Salipiger sp. CCB-MM3: one gene and its partner. The protein of the gene in region 1 binds, or shares a complex with, the protein of each later gene. Links are inferred from orthologs where the notes say so. Each region holds a gene or a part of one and is shown in the gene's direction. Other genes may lie near its edges.

What was found.
Region 2: the proteins of AYJ57_RS06740 (region 1) and dapF are in contact, whole or in part, in a solved structure (PDB 5YGU), measured with the Escherichia coli proteins. The link is inferred for Salipiger sp. CCB-MM3 from one-to-one orthologs.

The regions. Positions count from the first base shown.
Region 1 is NZ_CP014595.1:1,380,638-1,384,109, reverse strand. What follows is about bases 83-3,019. They hold AYJ57_RS06740 (RNA pyrophosphohydrolase), read left to right. Parts: upstream 83-1,278; coding sequence 1,279-1,761; downstream 1,762-3,019. Other genes in these bases: AYJ57_RS06730 (lytic murein transglycosylase), read right to left, coding at 2,197-3,019; AYJ57_RS06735 (hypothetical protein), read left to right, coding at 1,758-2,195; AYJ57_RS06745 (S41 family peptidase), read left to right, coding at 83-1,127. In the rest of the region: more of AYJ57_RS06745, read left to right, coding at 1-82; more of AYJ57_RS06730, read right to left, coding at 3,020-3,471. UniProt on the Escherichia coli protein: Master regulator of 5'-end-dependent mRNA decay.
Region 2 is NZ_CP014595.1:2,043,827-2,047,220, reverse strand. The notes cover bases 444-3,302. They hold dapF (diaminopimelate epimerase), read left to right. Parts: upstream 444-1,384; coding sequence 1,385-2,221; downstream 2,222-3,302. Other genes in these bases: mtaB (tRNA (N(6)-L-threonylcarbamoyladenosine(37)-C(2))-methylthiotransferase MtaB), read left to right, coding at 2,218-3,302; AYJ57_RS09970 (O-antigen ligase family protein), read left to right, coding at 444-906. Outside these bases: more of AYJ57_RS09970, read left to right, coding at 1-443; more of mtaB, read left to right, coding at 3,303-3,394. UniProt on the Escherichia coli protein: Involved in the succinylase branch of the L-lysine biosynthesis and in the biosynthesis of the pentapeptide incorporated in the peptidoglycan moiety. Catalyzes the stereoinversion of LL-2,6-diaminopimelate (L,L-DAP) to meso-diaminopimelate (meso-DAP).

The DNA.
Region 1 (3,472 bases):
CCAGCTACCTGCCGCCGGACGATGCCGCCGACATGCGCGTGCAGACGCGCGGCGAGTTTGGCGGTCTTGGCATCGAAGTGACGCAGGAAGACGGCTTCGTGAAGGTCGTCTCGCCGATGGACGGCACGCCGGCGGACGAGGCTGGCGTCGAAGCGGGCGACTTCATCACCCATGTGGACGGCGAGTCGGTTCTGGGCCTGTCGCTCGACGAGGCGGTGGACAAGATGCGCGGGCCGGTTGGCTCCGAGATCGTCATCACCGTGGTGCGTGAGGGCGAAGAAGAGCCCATGGATATCTCGATCATCCGCGACACCATCACCCTGACCGCCGTGCGCTCGCGCCTCGAAGGCGACACCGTGGTGCTGCGCATCACCACCTTCAACGATCAGACCTATCCCAACCTCGCCGAAGGGCTCGCCAAAGAGGTCGAGGCCGCTGGCGGCATGGACAAGGTCAACGGCATCGTCGTCGATCTGCGCAACAACCCCGGTGGTCTGCTGACGCAGGCGATCAAAGTGGCCGATGCCTTCCTCGACAAGGGCGAGATCGTCTCGACCCGTGGCCGCAACGCCTCCGACGGCGACCGCTACAACGCCACCGAGGGCGACCTTTCGGAAGGCAAGCCGATCGTGGTGCTGATCAACGGCGGTTCGGCTTCGGCATCCGAGATCGTGGCTGGCGCGCTGAAGGATCACCGCCGCGCCGTGGTCGTCGGCACCAAGAGCTTCGGCAAGGGTTCGGTTCAGACGGTCATGCCGCTGCGTGGCGATGGCGCCATGCGCCTGACCACCGCGCGCTACTACACGCCCTCGGGTCGCTCGATCCAAGCGCTTGGCGTCTCGCCCGACATCGTCGTCGAGCAGCGTCCGCCCGAGCCGGAGAGCGATGAGGACGGCCCCGCAGTCTTTGGCCGCTCCGAGGCCGATCTGCGCGGCGCGCTGGACAACGACAGCCTGACCGAGGACGAGATCCGTCAGATCGAAGAAGATCGTGCCAAGGCCGAGAAAGCGGCACAGCTGCGTCAGGACGACTACCAGCTGGCCTATGCGATCGACATCCTCAAGGGCCTCAGCGTTCTGGGCGACGAAGCCGCTCTGATGCAGCAGGCTCAGGCCGCCGACAAGTAATCCGCCCCCTCGGGCGAGACGAAAGGCGCGTCCTTTGGGGCGCGCCTTTTGCTTTGGCCCTTCGCTGGATGCACGCGCCCGGCTGCCCTTTCAAAACGCTTTGTCCGGCGATAGCGTGCGGCCACACACCAAGGAGTCGCCGATGAAGACCATGAGCCCCGAAGAGATCGCCGCGCTGCCCTACCGCCGCAATGTCGGGGTCATGCTCGCTAATGCTGCGGGGCATGTCTTCGTCGGCCAGCGCATCGACAGCGAGGTTCCGGCTTGGCAGATGCCGCAGGGCGGCATCGACAAGGGCGAGGAGCCGCGCGAGGCGGCGCTGCGCGAGCTCGAAGAAGAGATCGGCGTCAGCCCATCGCTGGTCACCGTCGAGGCCGAGACCGACGGCTGGATCGCCTATGATCTGCCGCATGACATCGTGCCGCGCATCTGGAAGGGCCGCTACAAGGGGCAGGAGCAGAAATGGTATCTGCTGCGCTTTCAGGGCAGCGACGATCAGGTGAATATCGCCACCGAACATCCTGAGTTTTCGCAATGGTGCTGGCTGCCCGCCGATGAGGTGCTGGATCAGATCGTGCCGTTCAAACGCGCGGTCTATGAGCAGGTCATCGCCGCCTTCAAGGATAAGCTGTGATCCGCACGCTGCTGCTGGCGCTGATGTGCTGCGCCGCCAGCCCCGCGCTGGCGCTGAAATGCCTTTCGCCCGACGTGGCCCGCGATGTGCGCGCGGCGGCGGAGGGCGAGTCGTCTTGGCTGGCCGTCAATGGCATGCTGGAGACCGGCCCGGTGCCGCGTCACGGCGGCGAGGTTCCGGCGCGCATCTGGGGTTGGGCCTTGGGCAAGGAGGGGTTCACGCGGCCCTTCGACAGCCGCATCACACTCCGTTCTGTGTGTTTCGGCCCTTGGTGCGGCAAGGCCGCCAGCGGCAAGCTGGCGGCGCTGCTGAAGCGCGAGGGTGACCGCTATGTGCTGATCACCGATCCCTGCGGCGCCAATCTCTGGCCCGAGCCGCGCAAACGCCAGATCGAGACCCTACGTCGGGCCTGCCTCAAGGCGGGCTGCAACTGACTTAGCGCAGCCGCCGCAGCACCTCGAGCGAGGCGTAGCCGTCGGGCACGACACCCACCGCGCGCTGATAGTCTCGCAGCGCCTTGATGGTCATCGGGCCGATCCGCCCGTCGACGCCCGAAGGATCGAAGCCCGCCTGCTTGAGCCGCATCTGCAACTCCTTGCGCTCGCCGCTGGTCAGCGCGCGTTCGTCATCCGGCCAGTCCGACAGGATCGGCGCGCCGCCCATGATCCGGTCCGCCAGATGGCCGACGCCGATCACATAGGCGTCGGCGGCGTTGTAGCGCGAGATCACCTTGAAGTTCTTGAAGGTCAGAAAGGCCGCGCCTTTGTGGCCGGCGGGCAAAAGCAGCCGCGCCGTGCCAAAGTCGCGCACCGGCTGGCCGTCCATACCGACCACGCCGAGCCGCGCCCAATCCGAAGGCATCCGCGCGGCGTCGCCATCGGCAAGCCCATAGTCGAAGCCCTGCGGCAGCTGCACCTCGACGCCCCACGGCTGGCCGTGGATCCAGCCGCTCTCGGCGAGGTAATTGGCGGTGGAGGCAAGCGCATCGGCGGGATCGTCCGACCAGATGTCGCGCCGCCCATCGCCGGTCCAGTCCACCGCAAGCGCGCGGTAAGACGAGGGGATGAACTGCGTGTGCCCCATCGCCCCGGCCCAGCTGCCGGTCATCTTCTCGGGCGTCGTGTCGCCGTGTTGGATGATGCGCAGCGCGTCAATGAGCTGGCCCTCGAAGAACTTGCCGCGGCGCGAGCCATAGGCCAGCGTCGCCAGCGCGGGGATCACCGGATGCGTGCCGCGGTGGCTGCCATAGGCGCTTTCCATGCCCCAGATCGCCACCACCACCTGCCGGTCGACGCCGTAGCGCGCCTCGATCTGCCGCAGCAACTGGTCATGGGCGATCATCGCGGCGCGGCCATTCTCGATCCGGCTCTCGGAGACGGCGGACTCCAGATAGCTCCACAGCGTCTTGGTGAACTCGGCCTGATTGTTGATCTTCGCCAGCGCGTCGGTGTCGAGATGCGGCGAGCGAAAGGCGGCGCTCAACGTGGCGTCCGAGATCCCCTCGGCGCGGGCGCGGCTGCGGAACCCGTCGAGCCAGTGCAGATACTCGCGGTCGACCGTGGCCTTGGGCACCACCTGCACCGTATCAAAGGCGGCGGGGCGCGGCGCGGGACGCTGCGAGGCAAGGGGGGCGGAAAAGTCGGCAAGTCGGTCGGCGGCGGCCTGACTCGCCGTCAGGCACAGCGCGAGGCCGAAAAGGCTCGGTTTCATG
Region 2 (3,394 bases), 660 kb from region 1 along the record:
GCGTCGCCGTCGGGTTTTTCTGGGTTCTCGCGCTTCACCGAAAGCTCGAGCCGATTCTCCGGTATGCTGCTCGACCCCAATTTCTTTGCGGCGATCGTGGTGTTCACCGTGCCCTTGGGCCTCTTCCAATTCTTGAACGCGCGCAATCCGCTCACCATGGTGCTTTGGGCCTTGGTGGTCGCGGCGATGATCGCCGGGCTGCTCGCCACGCAGTCACGCGGCTCGCTGATCGGCCTCATGCTGGGGCTGATCGTCTTGGCGACTAGTTTCACGCGGCGACAGCTCTTTGTCGCATGTATTGTCATGGTTCTGGTCGTGGTGCTCGCCGGGGTCATAGCCAGTGATGAGCTGATCGAGCGTTTCTCCAGCATCTTCAGCACCGCCGCTGCTGGCGAGGCGCAGGACGCCAGCACCGAGGGCCGATTGGCCAGTTGGTCGGTTGCCTACAACGTGTTCAACGAACATCCGTGGTTTGGCGTTGGTGTCGGAAATTTCGAGGCGCACTATCAGAACGGCGCGCTTGAGGCCGGGCTGATCTTCCGCGGCGAAGGCCGGGCGACTCACAGCCTCTATCTGGAGTTTCTCACCGAACAGGGAATCGTCGGCCTGCTGGTGTTCCTTGGCTTTGCTGCCTTCGGAGCGGTCAACTTCTTCCGCAGCGCGGCACTGGCCCGAAGCTGTGGCGACGAGCTGATGGCGCGACGTCTGATCGCCTATTGCGGCGCCTTCGTCGGTTACCTCGCGGCGATGACCTTCTTGCAGGATTCGATTCCCCGCTTCCTATGGTTCGTCACCTCTCTGGCGGTCGAATCCTACATGATCACGCGCTGCATCTACGCCGATCACCCGGCCCTGCGCTTTCGCAGTCGCCGCGTCCCCCGGCCACAGCCGGTTGCGGTCAACTGAGGCGCTAAGCTGAGCCTGAAAAAGCAATGCGCCGGCCCGTTTCGGGGCCGGCGCATTTTGCGTCCGATGTCTCGGAAGGAGTTCCAGTGGTGAGCCGTGCAGGATTCGAACCTGCGACCCACTGATTAAAAGTCAGTTGCTCTACCAACTGAGCTAACGGCCCACTCTGCAGGAATTTTGACACATGGTGAGCCGTGCAGGATTCGAACCTGCGACCCACTGATTAAAAGTCAGTTGCTCTACCAACTGAGCTAACGGCCCACTATGTGTGGGGCGGCTTCTAGAAAGTGTGGCCGGGAGGGTCAAGCGGTAAAATGAAAAATCTGTCCAACTTGTTTCGCACCCCGATCCCGCTGCCTGTCCGCCGGGCTCTGACGGGCCGGGTTGCCCGCTTTCCGATCCGACCTCTGTGCAAGGCTGCATCCCGCCCTGCAACACAGGCTGGAAACGTTTGGTCAACGCGCGTATATGCGCGCGGATGAAACACGCGCCCACATATCACCTGCCCTTCATGAAGATGCACGGGCTTGGCAACGACTTCGTCGTGCTCGACGGTCGGGCGCGTGACGTCGCCATGACCCCTGCCCTCGCCATGGCCATCGCCGACCGCCACCGCGGCGTCGGCTTCGACCAGCTGACGGTGATCTCCAAGACCGACGCCGGGGATGCGCATCTGACCTTCTACAACGCCGACGGCTCCACCGCCGGGGCCTGCGGCAACGCCACGCGCTGCATCGCGCGCTTCCTGATCGACGAGACCGGCAAGGACGCCCTGACGCTCACCACCGAGCGCGGCGTGCTACTGGCGCGCGATGCCGGCAACGGGCTGACCTCGGTCAACATGGGCCAGCCGCAGCTGCGCTGGGACGAGGTGCCGCTGGCGCACGAGATGGACACGCTGGAACTGCCGATCGACGGCAGCCCCACCGCCACCGGCATGGGCAACCCGCATTGCACCTTCTTCGTCGAGGACGCCGAGGCGGTGGATCTGGACAACTTCGGCCCCGCGCATGAGCATCACCCGCTCTATCCGCAGCGCACCAATGTGCAGGTCGCCAGCCTCATCGGCCCCGATCACCTGCGCATGCGCGTCTGGGAGCGCGGCGTGGGCCTCACGCTGGCCTCGGGCTCGTCCTCCTGCGCCACCGCCGTCGCCGCCGCGCGCCGCGGCCTGACCGGGCGGCGCGTGACCATCGAGCTTGATGGCGGCCCGCTGCAGATCGACTGGCGCGAGGATGGCGTCTGGATGACCGGCGGCACAGCGCATGTGTTCGACGGCAATTTCACCCATGATTGGCTCGAGGCGGTGTCATGACCAGCGCGCCCAAATTCACCACCCTCGGCTGCCGCCTCAACGCCTATGAAACCGAGGCGATGAAGGATCTGGCGTCTCAGGCCGGTATGGAAAACGCGGTGATCGTGAACACCTGCGCCGTGACCTCCGAGGCCGTGCGCAAGGCCCGTCAGGAGATTCGCCGCCTGCGCCGCGAGAACCCCGACGCCAAGGTCATCGTCACCGGCTGCGCCGCGCAGATCGACCCCGACAGCTTTGCCGCGATGACCGAGGTCGACGCGGTGGTCGGCAATACCGAAAAGATGGCGCCCGAGACATGGTCGCGCCTGTCCAGCGGCTTCATCGGCGAGACCGAGCGCGTCATGGTCAACGACATCATGTCGGTGACCGAGACCGCGGGCCATCTGATCGACGGTTTCGGCACCCGGTCGCGCGCCTATGTGCAGGTGCAGAACGGCTGCGATCACCGCTGCACCTTCTGCATCATCCCCTACGGCCGCGGCAATTCGCGCTCAGTGCCCGCAGGCGTGGTGGTCGACCAGATCAAGCGGCTGGTGCAGCAGGGCTATAACGAGGTGGTGCTGACCGGGGTGGACCTCACCTCTTGGGGCGCCGACCTGCCGGGCACGCCGCGGCTTGGCGATCTCGTCATGCGCATCCTGAAGCTGGTGCCGGACCTGCCGCGCCTGCGCATCTCGTCGATCGATTCCATCGAGGCGGACGAGAACCTGATGCAGGCCATCGCCACCGAGACGCGTCTGATGCCCCACCTGCATCTGTCGCTGCAGCACGGCGATGATCTGATCCTCAAGCGGATGAAGCGCCGCCACCTGCGCGACGATGCCATCCGCTTCTGCGAGGAAGCACGCAAGCTCCGCCCCGAGATGACCTTTGGTGCCGACATCATCGCTGGCTTCCCGACCGAGACCGAAGAGCATTTCGCCAACTCGCTGAAGCTGGTCGAAGAGTGCGACCTCACGTGGCTGCACGTCTTCCCCTACTCGTCGCGCCCCGGCACCCCTGCCGCGCGCATCCCGAGCAAGGTGAACGGCAACGACATCAAGGCCCGCGCCGCGCGCCTGCGTGCCGCCGGGGATGCCGCCGTGCAGCGCCATCTGGCCGCGCAGCCGGGCCGCACGCATCAGGTGCTGATGGAGAGCCCCGAGATGGGCCGCACCGAGCAGTTCACCGAGG